Linked DNA regions of Antarctobacter heliothermus. The protein of the gene in region 2 interacts with the protein of the main gene of each other region in a pairwise test. Links are inferred from orthologs where the notes say so. Each region holds a gene or a part of one and is shown on either strand. Other genes may lie near its edges.

Region 1 (4,987 bases), 1.4 Mb from region 2 along the record:
ATCAGCCGTTTGCCCCAACTGGCGATCATGGCGGTCTGGGGATAATGGGCGTGCGCATCGACAAAGCCGGGCAGCAGCAGGGACGCGCCATGATCGGTCACGCTGGCGTAGTCACCTGTGCGCAGATCCTCGGCCTCTCCCACGGCGGCGATCATGCCATCCTCAACCACCAGCGCGCCGTCACGGCTGTGGCGCGCGGTGTCGAGCCCGTCGTGAAACGGGTCGCCGGAAAAGGTCAGCGTCTGACCAAGGTGCAAGTGCTGTTTGCTCATGCAGCAAAGCCTAGGGGGGCTTTCGGAAAAGGTAAATCTCTGATGCCCCCCTGTTGCCCGCTCTGTGCATGACTTATTGTCTAAGCGAAGCAGTGTGAGGGCGAAAAACCATGGCCGAAGACCTGGAGGCAGACACCACCGAGGCGCCCGAGCGCGACGACGCCTATGCCCTCGACCGCAAGGCCGTGTCGGCGATCCTCTATGCGGTGGATGTCGAGGATCGCGCCCAGCTGACAGAGCTGATGGAGCCGCTGCACGCGGCGGACATCGCCGACCTTCTGGAACAGATCAACGCCTTTGATCGCGGTCGGCTGATCCGGCTCTACGACAAGGAGATCGACGGCGAGATCCTGTCGGAACTCGACGAGGCGTTGCGCGAAGAGGTGATTGCCGCGCTGACGCCGCAGACACTGGCCGAGGCGGTGCGCGAACTGGACACCGACGACGTGGTCGATCTGGTCGAGGATCTGGAGACTGCGCAGCAGGACGCCATCCTTGACGCGCTGGAGGCCGGGGATGCGGCGGCGGTGCGCCAGTCGCTGGCCTATCCGGAGTTCTCAGCCGGGCGTCTGATGCAGCGCGAGGTGGTCATGGCCCCGGAATACTGGAGCGTGGGCGACGCCATCGATTATATGCGCAGTTCGGAGCATCTGCCGGAGCAGTTCTATCATGTGATTCTGGTAGACCCTAAGTTGCGCCCGGTTGGCAACGTGACGCTGGGCAAGATCATGTCGTCGCGGCGCGACGTTCTGCTGAAATCCATCGTCGAGGACACCTTTCACACCATCCCGGTGACACGGGATGAGGGAGAGGTGGCCTATGCCTTCAACCAGTACCACCTGATTTCCGCCCCGGTGGTGGATGACAATGAGCGGCTGGTGGGGGTGATCACCATCGACGACGCCATGGCGGTGCTGGACGAGGAAAACGAAGAAGACATCCTGCGGCTGGCCGGTGTGGACGGCGAAAGCCGCCTGTCGGACAAGGTGATCGAAACCACCAAGCGGCGCTTTCCCTGGCTGGCAGTGAACCTGTTGACGGCTGTCATGGCCTCGCTTGTGATCTCGCAGTTCGAAGAGGCGATCACGCAGGTTGTGGCGCTGGCGGTGCTGATGCCGATTGTCGCCTCGATGGGCGGCAACGCAGGCACCCAGTCGCTGACCGTGGCGGTGCGTGCGCTGGCGACCAAGGATTTGACCGGGTCGAACATCTGGCGGGTGATCCGGCGTGAGGTCGCGGTGGGGCTGATCAACGGGATCGCCTTTGCGGTGATCATGGGGATTGTCGGCATCGTCTGGTTCGGGTCGCTGCAACTGGGCGGTGTGATCGCGGTGGCCATGGTGGTCAATCTGGTGGTCGCCGGGCTGGCCGGGATCGCGATACCGGTGATCCTTGAAAAGGCCGGGGTGGACCCGGCGCTGGCCTCGGGCGCCTTTGTGACGACGGTGACCGATGTGGTCGGCTTCTTCGCCTTCCTCGGGCTGGCCGTCTTGGTGCTGTTGTGACGCTGGCCGCGCGCAAGGCGGCGGCACGCAAGGCGGGCTTTGCCCGCCGCCAGCAGGCGTTTGACACCCAAAGGCCCGGTGCCGCGGGCAAGCTGAGCGAGGTGCTGGCCGGCTACCGCGGGGTGCCTGTATCGGGGTTTCTGCCGATCCGCACGGAAATCGACCCGGTCCCGGCCATGGCAGAGGCCGCAGCCCACGGCCCCGTCGGCGTGCCGGTGATCATGGCCAAGGCGACGCCGCTGAAGTTCGCCCGGTGGGAGCCGGACTGCACGCTGGTTGAGGGCGCGTTCAAGGTGATGATCCCCGACCCGGCCGAGTTTCTCGAACCAGAGGTACTGATCGTGCCGCTGATCGCCTTTTCACGCAGCGGCGGGCGGCTGGGCTATGGCGGCGGGTTCTACGACCGAACGCTGGAGATGCTGCGCGCCAAACGGCCAACCTTGGCCATCGGATTTGCCTTCTCCGCGCAAGAGGACATCGATCTGCCGCTGGAACCTACGGATCAACCATTGGACATGATCGTCACCGAATCCGAGGTCATCACACCCAAACCCTGACCTCAGATCGGCGGCGCGGGTGGCTTGGCGCGCAATTCCAGCCGCCGCTCGCGCTCGAACACATACAGACCAGAGGCGACGATGATCGCAATGCCGACCCATGTCAGCGGCGTGGGGAAGTCGCCAAACGCCAGATAGCCGATCACCGTGGCCCCCACGATTTCCAGATACTGCAACGGCGCGATGGTGCCCGCAGGCGCAAGCCGCAACGCATAAGTCAGGAACAGATGTGAGACCGTCGCCACCACGCCAACCCCCAACAGCGTCCAGACCGCGCGCCCTTCGGGCCAGACCGGATCGAAATAAAGGTTGCCAGTGCCGTTGAAGATCAGCAGCGGCGGCAGGATCAGCAAGGTCGCCGCCAGTGCCGTGTGCCCCTGCAAGACCAGCGGATGCAGCCGCCGCGCCATGGCGCGCGTCATCAGCATGTAGATCGAAAACAGCGCCGCCGTGACCAAGGGCAGAAACGCCACCGGCCCCAGATCGGAAAAGCTGGGTCGGATCACCAACAAGGCCCCGCCAAACCCCACGGCGCAGGCGGTCAGACGACGCCAGCCCACCGGCTCTGCCAGAAACACCGCCCCCATAAGGATCAGCACAAACGGTTCGACAAAAAAGATCGAAATCGCATCCGCGATCGGCATGTAACGCAGCGCGGTAAAGAAACATCCCGTCGCTGCCACCAGCGCCGCCGCTCGCGCCAGATGCAGCCAGACATCTCGCAGCGACATGCGCAGGCTGTGCCCCAGAAACCCGGCCAGCGGCAACAGGATCGCTACCTGAATGGCAAAGCGATAGACAAGGATCTGCGACACCGGCACCACCTCGGGCGTGGCCTTGGCCATCGCGTCCATCACGGGCGCAAACGCGCAAAAGGCCAGCATGAAAAGAATGCCAAGGGTGGTGCGCTCGGATGGGGGGGACATGAAACCTCACAGATGTGTCGCGCCACATGACCTGCGCCGCACTTAAATGTCAAAGCGGATCGCCCCGGTTTCTTCTGTCCAAAAATATCCCGGGGGAGGCGACCGCAGGGAGACGGGGGCAGCGCCCCCTGTCACCTATCGAACTTTGGCATCGGTCGCGATGAAAGGACAAACTCTTCAAGGCACCAGATTCCATGCCCGGGCAGGCTGCCATCACAGGTGGGGCGATCCCACTCGACGCCGCCGTCAGGGCAGCACGGACAGCCACATCCACGCGGTGATTATCGACAGCGCCGTGGTGATCAACACCGCCGAGGCCGCCACCCGCCGCGCCCGTCCGTACATGTTGGCAAAGACATAGACATTGAATCCCGGCGCCATGGCGGCGGTCAGCACCGCAGAGCGCAACGCCTCGACCGACAGGTTGGTGATCGTGCCCAGTGTCCATGTGATGGTGGGATGCAACACCAGCGAGATCACGCAGATATAGGCGATCACCCGACCGTCTCCCCGCGGCCTGTAGCGGCAAAGGACGCCGCCCATGCCGAACAGCGCTGCGGGCAGGGCGGTGCGGATCATCATGTCCAGCGCGTCTGTGGCGACTGTGGGCAGGGACAGGTCGGCGAGATTGGCAAACATCCCCAGACCGATGCCGATCACCATGGCGTTGCGGAACATCGCCCGACCGACCTTGCCCGGCAGCGCCCGGTTCGAAATCCCGGCAGATCGGGCGCGGACAATCTCCATCGCGGTGATGCCGACGCCATAGCAGAACGGCGAATGCAGCGCGACAATCACATAGTTGGCTTGCAGGGCGTCGCTGCCATAGGCGCGTTCGGTCAGGGCCAGGCCGATCACCACCGTGTTGGCGAACAGGCAGCAGAACCCGATGGTTACCGCATCCTCCCAGTCGCGCTTGAACAGATAGCGCGCGCCCAGCAACCCGGCGGTAAAGCAGGTGGCCGACCCGGTGTAATAACTCACCAGCAGCCAGGGGTTGAAATCATCGCCCAGTTCCAGCGTCCAGATGGCGCGGAACAGCATACAGGGGATGGCAAAATTCTGGGCAAAGGTGATCAGCCCGTCGACGGCGGCGTCCGAAAACCAGCCTTTCCAGACTGCGCCGTATCCGGCGGCGATGACCAGAAAGACTGGCAGGACGACCTCCAAAAGCGCCTGCATATCAGCGGGTTTTTCGGGCTATGTCAGATGTCATAGCGCAGGACCATGCCGTCATAGGCCGGAGTGATATTCGCGGCGGTCTCTGCATCGAGTTCGGCATAGTCGAGGTCTATGTGCATATTGGTCAGTACGGCGCGGCGCGGTTGCGCGCGCGCGATCCATTCCAGCGACAGCGCAAGGTGTGCGTGGGTCGGATGTGGTTTGCGGCGCAGCGCGTCCAGCACCCAGCAGTCCAGATTTTCCAGTTGCGGCCAGACGTCATCGGGGATGGTTGCCACGTCCGGCAGGTAGGCCAGATCGCCGATGCGGAACCCCAGCGCCTCGATACTGCCGTGGTTGACTTCGAACGGGGTCAGGATGATCGGGCCGCCTGCACCGTCGATCGAAAAGGGACCCTTGATTGTGTGAAGGTTCAGGATCGGCGGATAGGGAGAGCCTTCGGGTTGCACAAAGGCATAGGCAAAGCGCGACAGCAGGTCGCTTTGGGTGTCGCCGTCCGCCCAGACGTTCAGCCGCTCGCGCGTGTTGAAGACGACCTGGCGCAG
Region 2 (4,895 bases):
GCCAAAGGCGACGCCACAGGCGCGGTAGCCCACCATGCGACGGTGGCGCGCATCGGTGTCCTGAGTGAGCGCGATAAAGATCGGCGTCAGCCCGATGGGATCAATCACCACAAAGAGGGTGACAAAGGCACTGATGAGGAAAGCGGCGTCCATAAAACAAGGGGTACTGGCGATCTTCAATACTGTCCAGATCGCCCACTACGCCCCGCGTTTGCCAAGTGCAGGAGCGACTTTCGCGCCACTGTCAGGTCACCCGTCCCTTGGTGACCTGCGATTTGTCCGCCGGTGCCGCCGTCGCTGAAGGGCGAACGAGCAGCGCCCGGAGATCAGGCGTTCTCAGCCGCGTCCAGTTTTTCAGCTGCCGTTTCCCACATCACCTCGGCGCGGTGCAGCGCGTCCATGACCTCTGCGTATTTCTTGTTCCAGACTTCAAGTTCGCCGACCTTGTCGTTTTCATACAGCGCCGGGTCGGCCAGCTTTTTAGCCAGCTTCTCACGCATCTGTTCGATCTTGGCGATACGGTCCTCACATTTGCGGACGTCAGAGCGTAGCTCTTGCATCCGGTCGCGCGACGGTCGCTTGGGCTTGTCGGGCGCGGATTTGGAGGATTTCGCCGGTTTGGCCGGGGCATCCCGCGTCAGCAACATGGTGCGGTAGGCGTCAAGGTCGTCCTCATAAGGTTTGACCGTGCCGCCCCCCACCAGCCAAAGACGATCCGCCACCATCGACAGCAGGTGCATGTCGTGGCTGACAAGGATCACCGCCCCGGAATAGGCGGTGAGCGCCTCAACCAGCGCCTCACGCGATTCGATATCAAGGTGGTTGGTCGGCTCATCCAAGATCAGCAGGTGCGGCGCGTCTAGCGTCGCCAGCAACAGCGACAGGCGCGCCTTTTGACCACCGGACAGACGACCAACCTCTGTTTCCGCCTGCGCTGCCATCAGGCCAAAGCCCGCCAGCAGAGCGCGCAGTTTGGGCGGCAGTGTGCCGGGGCGTTCGCGTTGGAGATGCTGCAACGGCGTTTCATCCAGATGCAGTTCGTCGACCTGATGCTGGGCGAAGTAACCGATGCGCAGCTTGGACGAGCGGCTCATGCGACCGTCCATCAGTGGCAGGCGGTCGGACAGCAATTTTGACAGGGTGGACTTGCCCTGACCGTTCTTGCCCAACAGCGCGATGCGGTCGTCTTGATCAATGCGCAGGTTCAGTTTGCGCAGCACCACGGTGTCGCCATAACCGGTTGAACCGCCTTCAATGTTGATGATCGGCGGCGACAGTTCATCGGGCTGCGGGAAAGAGAACACGCGCTTGGCGGCCTCTTCGGGCGGGGTGACCATGTCCATCCGCTCAATCATCTTGAGGCGGGCTTGGGCCTGTTTGGCCTTGGAGGCCTTGGCGCGGAAACGGTCGACAAACCCTTGCAGATGGGCGCGGCGGTCCTGTTGTTTCTTGGCGGTGGCGCTGAGTTGTGCGCGCTTTTCGGCGCGTAGCTTGACGAAACCGTCATAGGGCGTGCCGTAATAGGTCAGCTTGCGGTCCTCGACATGCAGGATCGTGTTCACAGCCCGGTTCAATAGTCCGCGGTCGTGGCTGATGACGATCACCGTGTGCGGGTATTTCATCAGGTAGCTTTCCAGCCACAGTGCGCCTTCGAGATCCAGATAGTTGGTCGGTTCGTCCAGCAGCAGCAAGTCGGGCTGGGCAAAGAGCACGCCTGCCAGTGCAACTCGCATCCGCCAGCCACCCGAAAAGGCAGAGCAGGGCTGTTTCTGCTGGTCGTCGTCAAAGCCGAGACCCTTGAGGATCGTGGCGGCGCGGGCCTCGGCGCTCCATGCGTCGATGTCGGCGAGACGGGTCTGAACCTCGGCGATGCGGACACCGGTGGCGGTCTCTGCCTCTGCCATCAGGGCGGCGCGTTCTGTGTCGGCCTCCAGCACGGTGTCGATCAGCGAGGTCTCTGACGCGGACACTTCCTGACTGACGCCGCCGATGCGGGCGCGTTGTGGCAACGAGATGTCGCCCCCGTCCAGCGTCAGCTCACCCTTGATCAGTCGGAAGAGCGTGGTCTTGCCCGCGCCATTGGGCCCGACGAGGCCAACCTTGTGACCGTCCGGGATTGTGGCGCTGGCTCCGTCGAACAGCGGGCGGCCGTCCACGGAAAAGGAAATGTTTTCGATCTTCAACATGGGACGGCGCGTGCCAGAGGCGCGCGGGGGTGTCAATGCACGGCGTTGCTTCGGTGGTCAGAGATAAATTTTCCATGAAATTTCCACTGCGGTCAAAACCGCGTTTCATTGGCGGGCTTTCCAATCGACGCGGCCCATGCTACCGCCCCGCGCATCATTCATGACCCGGACACAACGTCCGGGGATAACCCGATGGAGCATCCCATGGCCCTTGAGCGCACTTTCTCAATCATCAAGCCCGACGCCACCCGCCGCAACCTGACCGGCAAGATCAACGCCAAGTTCGAAGAAGCGGGCCTGCGCATCGTCGCGCAAAAGCGTATTCACCTGACAAAGGCGCAGGCTGGCCAGTTCTACGCCGTCCACTCGGAGCGTCCGTTCTATGACGAACTGTGCGAATTCATGGCGTCGGAGCCGGTTGTCGTGCAGGTTCTGGAAGGCGAAGGCGCCATCCTGAAGAACCGCGAAGTCATGGGCGCAACCAACCCCGCCGACGCCGCACCGGGCACCATCCGCGCAGAGTTTGCCGAATCGGTTGGCGAAAACTCGGTCCACGGGTCGGACGCGCCGGACACCGCCAAAGAAGAGATCGCATTCTTCTTCTCGGGTCTTGAACTGGTCGGCTGAGCCGGTCCTGTTCTCTATCTTGCTGAAAGGCCGTCCTTTTGGGGCGGCCTTTTTTGTTGCGGTTTAGAGGGCAGGGCGCGGTCTGTTATTGCTGCAGCGGCCTTGGCTGTGATCGTCTTGTGTGGTGCACTTCAGCAAGGATTGGCAGATGATCCGACGGGTGGCGCCCGTTTTCCTTGCGCGGCGGCGCAAGTACCCGGATGTCTAGCGCCGCACAATGGGCCACGCGGTCCAGCGCCCCCAGTGGCAAGGTCGACGGATACGTCCGCCCCGGCGTCACGATATTGTAGCGCTGTGCTAGTCGGCCAAGACCCACCTTGCGCGACCATTCGTTGAAATCGCCCAGAATGACTGTGGGCAGGGGCGGCAGGGCGTCCAGTGCGTTGCGGATAAAGTCCAGTTGCTGGCGGCGCGAATGACGCAAAAGGCCCAGATGCACGCCGACCACCCGAACCCCGGGAAGATCGACGGAGACCGCTCCGCGTGGTTCCAGTCCGGGCAAAGGATAGTGGTGGATCTGATCTACGGTCAGCTCAGGCCGGGCCAGAACCGCGATGCCATGCCAGCCAAGGCTGACGGCGTTGCGTGCGACGGGCAGGGGGCGCAGGCCGGTTTCGGGCTCGATCCTGTCGCGCGGCAGGGCAGAATGGCGCGACCCAAGACGAAAATCAGCCTCTTGCAGAACCACCACATCCGCATCCAGCGCGGAAATCGCCGACAGCACCCGCAACGGATCGCGGCGCAGGTCAGAGCCAAGGCCCGCGCGAATGTTGTAGCTGGCAAGGCGAAGGGGTGAAGAATCCGACATGGTCTATATATTGGGAGGCAGACCTGAAAAAGAAGCCCAGATGTTCCACATCAAGAGTTCTCTCGTTGTCCTGTTCATTCAGGCGGTCCTGGTGGTCGAAGCCGTGATAGGGGCGATGACCCAGACGTGGTCTGCGGTCTTTGTCGCCGTGTCGACATTGGTCCTGACGTTTCTGCCGCAGCGATTTGCTGGGTATCTGGGTATCGAGCTTCCAAAACCGTTCTTGACGGGCATTGTGCTGTTTATCTTCGCGACCTTGTTTCTGGGCGAAGTCGCGGACTTTTACGAACGCTTTTGGTGGTGGGATGTGGTTTTGCATTTCACGTCGGCGCTCAGCTTTGGTCTAATGGGATTTCTGTTGATTTTCATGCTGTTCGAAGGGGACAGATATGCCGCTCCGCCTTGGGCATTGGCCGCGTTGGCCTTTTGCGTCGGAGTGTCGATCGGTGCCATGTGGGAAATCTTTGAGTTCAGCATGGATCAGCTTTTCGGCATGAATATGCAGAAATCCGGGCTGGTGGACACAATGACGGACCTGATCATCGACACCGCAGGCGCGGCAATTGGGGCCTTTGCGGGGTTCTTGTTCCTCAAAGGGCGTCAGCTTGGCGGTCTGGGCAAGGTGCTGGATCAGTTTGTTCAAGCGAACGAGCGATTCTACGGCAAGCTGCGCAAGAAAAGGTAGGGCGCGGTGCCCGGAGTTTGCATTGGCGCGACACTGTCGGGTGTAGGCAAGTGAGTAATCTGGGCGGATCAGCGTTGTTCGGGTTTCGCGATCACGCCGATCTCATTCAGGATCTTGTCCAACGCACTTTGCGCGGGAGCCTTGGTTTCTGCCTTGAGCCCGTCAAACTGCGCGCGCAGTGCGTCCTTTTCCGCGCCTTTGCAGTCGTTCCACGGACGCCCTTGCAGTGCCATGTGCAAGACGTAGTAGCCGATGAAATGCGGACGTTGGCCGGCGAGCAGCAGTTTACGGTAGGCCTCATGCGCGCCGAGGGCACGAAGGCTCTCGGCGTCGGGGATGCCGGCCGCAGTGCAGGCATCCTCGAACGCCGGGCCAAGATTGCGGATGGCGCTGACTGGCGTACCGCTCATTTCAGCATGGGGTTCAATACGTCGAAGGGCAGGCCATCTGACAGCGTGTCAAAGCGACCGTTCGCGCGGAACATGTCCTCTCCGGCGGTGTGGATCGTGCGATATGTGGCGCGGGCCAAGGCCGAGCCAAGCGACAGGCGCGCGACGCCAAGAGCGGCAAATTCGGCGCGGGTGTGTTT
Region 3 (5,177 bases), 250 kb from region 2 along the record:
TGTTTGTTACCTTTTGTTCTACGGGTGTTCTTGTTTTGTGTCAACAATTGGGTGAAAAACGCCGCTATTTTGTAGCGCCTTGGCGTCAAATCGCTGTTTGCAATGCTGGCGCTGCGCACGTTCGCGGTGCTTCAAACGCTGGCATTGCCCGCGGCGGTCACAGCGGCAGATATGAGACGATCTCTCCGACTGCACGCGCGCCGTCGCCCATAGGGCGGATCAGCAGCGCATTCGCACGGCCCAGCACGCTCAACAGGCTGGAGTCCTGACGGTCGAGGGCGGCGATGCCCGCCTCTGAAACAATCGCACGCATGTAGTGTTCGCGTGGTCCGTTCGGCGTCAGCGGCGCGGCCAGTTCAGCGCGGTGGTGCGGAGCAGGTGTCGCACCAAGGCCCAACATGGCGCGGATCACCGGGGCCACAAAGACATGGCCACAGACCATCGCGGACACCGGATTGCCGGGCAGGCCGATCATCATGGCATCGTTCAGACGCCCCGACATCAGCGGTTTGCCCGGACGCATGGCGACCTTGTGAAAGGCGCGTTCCATGCCCAGTTCGGCTGCCACCTGCGCCACAAGATCATGATCGCCGACGGAGGCGCCGCCGATGGTGATCACAAGATCCGCATCTTCGACCAGCGAAAAACCGTGGATGAGAGAGGCATTCGTATCGCGCGCAATCGGCAGGATGCGCGCCTCTGCCCCAAGGTCGCGCAACAGCGCGTGTAGCCCAAAGGTATTTGAGGCAATGATCTGATCGGGGCCGGGCGTGTCGCCGGGCATGACCAGTTCATTGCCGGTGGAAATCAACGCTACCCTCGGTTTGCGGGCGACGGGCACCTCGGCAATGTTCATCGCCGCCAACAGCGCCACGTCCTGCGGGGAGAGGCGTTTGGGGGCATCGACCGTCTGGCCGATGCGGAAATCGGTGCCGGCGGGGCGGATGTAGGGGTTTTTGTCCAGATCGGTGTTCAGGGTGATGGTGTCGCCGTCGCGGGTGACATCTTCCTGAATGATGATGCGGGCCGCGCCCTGCGGCACCGGCGCGCCGGTAAAAATGCGCACTGCCTGACCCGTGCCAACGGAGCCGTCAAAACGCTTGCCCGCCGCACTTTCCCCAATCACGGTGAACCGTTGCCCCGGCGCGGCCTCAGTCACGGCGTAGCCATCCATCGCAGAGGCGGCAAAGGGAGGCTGATCTCGCCGCGCGGTGACGGGACGCGCCAACACGCGGCCCGCAGCCTGAACCAGCGGTACGGTTTCCACAGGCAGCGGTGTGGCAAGGGCAAAGAGGTGGTCTAGGGCCTGGGTGACGGTGATCATGTCGCCTCAAAACGTCCGGATTTGCCGCCGTCTTTCAGTAGCACGCGGATGCCGCCAATCTCCATCGCCTTGTCCACGGCCTTGACCATGTCATAGACGGTCAGCGCGGCGGTCGAGACGGCGGTCAGTGCTTCCATCTCGACCCCGGTTTGGCCGGAAGTCTTGACCGTTGCAGTGATGCGCAGGCCGGGCAGGTCGGGATCTGGCGTCAGGTCTACGGTGACTTTTGTGATGGGCAGCGGGTGGCAGAGCGGGATCAGCTCGGGCGTCTTTTTCGCACCCATAATCCCGGCAAGGCGTGCCACGCCGATCACGTCACCCTTTTTGGCGCGGCCCTCGGTGATCAGGGCAAAGGTCTCAGGCGCCATTTTCACTTGACCCTCGGCGGTGGCGATGCGGTCGGTCACCGGCTTGTCTGAGACATCGACCATATGCGCGTTGCCCTGCGCATCGAAATGGGTCAGCCCGCTCATGCTGGCACCGGGTTGGCCAGCAGGGTACGGGTTGCCTCGGCCACATCGGTCTGTCGCATCAGGCTTTCACCAATCAAAAAGGCGCGGGCGCCGTGGGCGGCCATGTCAGCCAGATCGGCGGGTGTGTTCAGACCGGACTCGGAGATCAGATAGCGATCTTCGGGGATGCGTTTCGACAGATCGCGCGTGGTGTCCAGCGTGGTCTCAAAGGTCTTGAGGTTGCGGTTGTTCACGCCGATCAGAGGGCTGTTCAGCGTCAGCGCGCGATCCAGTTCGGCCCCGTCATGCACCTCTATCAGCGCATCCATACCCCAGCTTTGCGCGGCGGCCTCCAGTTCTGCGGCCTGCGCATCCGACACTGAGGCCATGATGATCAGGATGCAGTCCGCGCCAAGGGCGCGCGCCTCGGCCACCTGATAGGTGTCGTACATGAAATCCTTGCGCAGGGCGGGCAGGGCACAGGCCGCGCGGGCGGCGGTCAGGAACGGTTTCGCGCCCTGAAAAGACGGCGTATCGGTCAGCACTGACAGGCAGGTGGCCCCACCGGCCTCATAAGCGCGGGCCAGTGTCGCGGGATCGAAATCGGCGCGGATCAGCCCCTTGGACGGAGAGGCCTTCTTGATCTCGGCGATCAGGCCATAGCCCTTTTCCGATGCCGCCATCAGCGCCCCGGCAAAGGGTCGTACGGGCGGCGCGGCGCGGGCTGCGTCCTCAACCTCTGACAGGGGTTTGGCGGCTTTGTCGGCGGCCACTTCGTCCAGCTTGTAGGCTTTGATTTTGTCGAGGATGGTTGTGGTCATGGGGCAGGTCTTTCTGGCGTCGTCCAGTTGATCGGCGTCTGGCCACCGTCTTTAAGCCAGTCGTTGATGCGCGAAAAGGGCCGCGAGCCGAAAAAGCCGCGCCGGGCTGACAGCGGCGACGGATGCGGACTGGTCAGGATCAGGTGGTCCGGTCCCGCGATGTGTTTGGCAAAGCCCTGCGCATGCGCCCCCCAAAGCAGGAAGGCGCGCGGTTGGTTCGACAGCGCGGCCAGCACCTGTTCGGTCAGACTGGACCAGCCGAGTTTGGCGTGCGCCCCCGCCTTGCCCGCCTCCACCGTCAGCGCGGTGTTGAGCAGCAGCACGCCCTGTTCGGCCCAGAACCGAAGGTCGCCGTTGGGCGGTATGGCCCCCAGATCCTCCTGCATTTCCTTGTAGATATTGGTCAGGGAGCGGGGCAGGGGACGCACGTCTGGTTCTACCGAAAAGGCCAGTCCATGCGCATGGCCCGGCGTCGGATAAGGATCCTGTCCAAGGATCACCACGCGGGTGGCCTGCGGTGGACAGGCCTCCAGCGCGGCAAAGATCTGCGGGGCAGGCGGCAGCACCGGCGCGTCGCTTTGGGCAAGATGCGCCGCGATGCGGGGCAGCTCCTGCGCGAAGAACAGCAGGTGCTGCCAGTTTTTGGGCGGTGTCGGGGGCGTGACGCTCACGCCGCCTGTGTCGCCTTGGCCAGCGCCTGCACCTTGGCCAGCGCCGCGCCGCTGTCGATGCTTTCAACCGCCCGTTCCACACCGTCGCGCAAGTCTGTGGCCTGACCTGCGATCACCAGCGCTGCGGCCGCATTCAACAGTACCGCATCGCGATAGGCCGAATGCGCCCCGTCCAGCAGCGCGCGCATGGCCTTGGCGTTCTCCTCGGGTGAGCCACCGATGATGTCCTCAAACGGATGCACGGGCAGACCTGCGTCCTCGGGGTGCAGTTCCGCCTCGTGGATGCTGCCATCCTCTTCCAGCGCGGCGATCCAGCTAACGCCGGTGATGGTCAACTCATCGGTGCCGTCAGAGCCGTGGACCAGCCATGCCCGTTCCGACCCCAGCTTGCCCAGAATCTCTGCCATCGGGCGGATGAGTTCGCGGGTAAACGCGCCGGTCAACTGGCGTTTGACGCCCGCCGGGTTGGTGAGCGGCCCGAGGATGTTAAAGATCGTGCGGGTGCCCAATTCGGCCCGGACCGGACCGACATGGGCCATGGCGGGGTGGTGCATGGGGGCCATCATGAAACAGATGCCGACCTCGGCCAGCGCCTTTTCCACCTTGTCGGCAGAAAGCATGACCTCAATCCCCATCTGACCCAGCGCATCCGCAGCACCGGATTTCGACGACAGGTTGCGGTTGCCATGCTTGGCCACGGTCACGCCCGCACCGGCCACCACAAAGGCCGTGGCGGTCGAGATGTTCAGCGTGCCCTTGCCGTCGCCGCCGGTGCCGACGATGTCCATCGCGCCGGCAGGGGCCGCGACCTTGTTGCATTTGGCGCGCATGACGGCAGCGGCGGCGGCGTATTCATCCACCGTCTCGCCGCGCGTGCGCAGGGCCATCAGCAGACCGCCGATCTGGGCCGGGGTGGCCTGACCAGCAAACAGGATGCCAAAGGCTTTTTCCGCCTCGGCGCGGGTCAGTGGGCGGTCGGCGCTGGTGCCGATCAGGGGGCGCAGGTCATCGCTCATGCCGGCACCTTCAGGACGTCGAGAAAGTTCTGCAACATGGCATGCCCATGTTCGGAGGCGATGGATTCCGGATGGAATTGCACGCCGTGGATCGGCAGGTCGCGGTGCATCAGGCCCATGATGGTGCCGTCCTCCAGCTCTGCCGTGACTTTTAATGTCTCGGGCAGGTCTGAACGGCGCACCACGAGGCTGTGATAGCGGGTTGCCTTGATCGGTGAGGGCAAGCCTTTGAACACGCTTTCCCCGTGGTGGTGCATTGAGCCCATCTTGCCGTGCACGATCTCATCATGGCGCACAACAGTCCCGCCAAAGGTTTGACCGATGGTCTGATGGCCAAGGCACACGCCCAACAGCGGCGTGCCCGTCTCTGCGGCGGCCTCTGTCAGCGCAAGGCAGATGCCCGACTGGTCCGGCGTGCCGGGGCCGGGGGACAGGACGATACCCGCCGGGTTCAGCGCCATTGCCTCTTGCACATTTAACGCGTCGTTGCGCCAGACCTGTACATCAGCCCCCTGTTCGCCCAGATAATGGACGAGATTATAGGTGAAACTGTCGTAGTTATCGATCAGGAGCAGCATGGCCGGGCCTTCGTCAGCTGGGTCTGGTTTCAGGGGTATTGCGCGGGGACGCGAACGGGGGCTAGCGGCCCATGGCCACGTCGCGGTATACATGCACAGGCCGTAATGGTGGCGTCAAGCCCGGCAAGGGTGCAAGACTACAGGACAAAGGCACCGGAACAGGTGCTTGAGAAGTCGGAGAGAGCAGCATGGCACGCGGAATTCTGTCTGGGGCAATTTGGGGTGTGGTGTTCTCTGGGGCGGGTCTGGCGGCGATTTCGCTGAACACGCCACTGCCAGAGCAGGGCGCACTGGTGCCGCCGCCTGTGAGCAATG

The links. The genes of interacting proteins can lie anywhere in the genome.
Region 1: the proteins of ndk (region 2) and ANTHELSMS3_RS21090 interact in binary tests that used the Escherichia coli proteins (3 or more experiments, as listed by UniProt). The link is inferred for Antarctobacter heliothermus from one-to-one orthologs.
Region 3: the proteins of ndk (region 2) and ANTHELSMS3_RS13595 interact in binary tests that used the Escherichia coli proteins (3 or more experiments, as listed by UniProt). The link is inferred for Antarctobacter heliothermus from one-to-one orthologs.

Annotation. Positions count from the first base shown.
Region 1 is NZ_CP022540.1:4,454,082-4,459,068, reverse strand. What follows is about bases 748-3,556. They hold ANTHELSMS3_RS21090 (5-formyltetrahydrofolate cyclo-ligase), read left to right. Parts: upstream 748-1,779; coding sequence 1,780-2,334; downstream 2,335-3,556. Other genes in these bases: ANTHELSMS3_RS21080 (AEC family transporter), read right to left, coding at 3,507-3,556; ANTHELSMS3_RS21085 (DMT family transporter), read right to left, coding at 2,337-3,260; mgtE (magnesium transporter), read left to right, coding at 748-1,777. In the rest of the region: guaD (guanine deaminase), read right to left, coding at 1-272; more of mgtE, read left to right, coding at 383-747; more of ANTHELSMS3_RS21080, read right to left, coding at 3,557-4,442; ANTHELSMS3_RS21075 (MBL fold metallo-hydrolase), read right to left, coding at 4,466-4,987. UniProt on the Escherichia coli protein: Involved in the removal of 5-formyltetrahydrofolate.
Region 2 is NZ_CP022540.1:3,095,526-3,100,420, forward strand. Bases 1,385-4,101 are described here. They hold ndk (nucleoside-diphosphate kinase), read left to right. Parts: upstream 1,385-2,390; coding sequence 2,391-2,813; downstream 2,814-4,101. Other genes in these bases: ANTHELSMS3_RS14815 (ABC-F family ATP-binding cassette domain-containing protein), read right to left, coding at 1,385-2,186; ANTHELSMS3_RS14825 (endonuclease/exonuclease/phosphatase family protein), read right to left, coding at 2,899-3,621; ANTHELSMS3_RS14830 (hypothetical protein), read left to right, coding at 3,662-4,101. Outside these bases: ANTHELSMS3_RS14810 (MarC family protein), read right to left, coding at 1-153; more of ANTHELSMS3_RS14815, read right to left, coding at 327-1,384; more of ANTHELSMS3_RS14830, read left to right, coding at 4,102-4,306; ANTHELSMS3_RS14835 (TfoX/Sxy family protein), read right to left, coding at 4,375-4,716; ANTHELSMS3_RS14840 (isocitrate lyase/PEP mutase family protein), read right to left, coding at 4,713-4,895. UniProt on the Escherichia coli protein: Major role in the synthesis of nucleoside triphosphates other than ATP. The ATP gamma phosphate is transferred to the NDP beta phosphate via a ping-pong mechanism, using a phosphorylated active-site intermediate.
Region 3 is NZ_CP022540.1:2,844,112-2,849,288, forward strand. Bases 1,432-4,430 are described here. They hold ANTHELSMS3_RS13595 (uracil-DNA glycosylase), read right to left. Parts: upstream 3,269-4,430; coding sequence 2,594-3,268; downstream 1,432-2,593. Other genes in these bases: moaC (cyclic pyranopterin monophosphate synthase MoaC), read right to left, coding at 1,432-1,797; trpC (indole-3-glycerol phosphate synthase TrpC), read right to left, coding at 1,794-2,597; trpD (anthranilate phosphoribosyltransferase), read right to left, coding at 3,265-4,284; ANTHELSMS3_RS13605 (anthranilate synthase component II), read right to left, coding at 4,281-4,430. Outside these bases: ANTHELSMS3_RS13580 (molybdopterin molybdotransferase MoeA), read right to left, coding at 158-1,324; more of moaC, read right to left, coding at 1,321-1,431; more of ANTHELSMS3_RS13605, read right to left, coding at 4,431-4,862; ANTHELSMS3_RS13610 (divergent polysaccharide deacetylase family protein), read left to right, coding at 5,051-5,177. UniProt on the Escherichia coli protein: Excises uracil residues from the DNA which can arise as a result of misincorporation of dUMP residues by DNA polymerase or due to deamination of cytosine.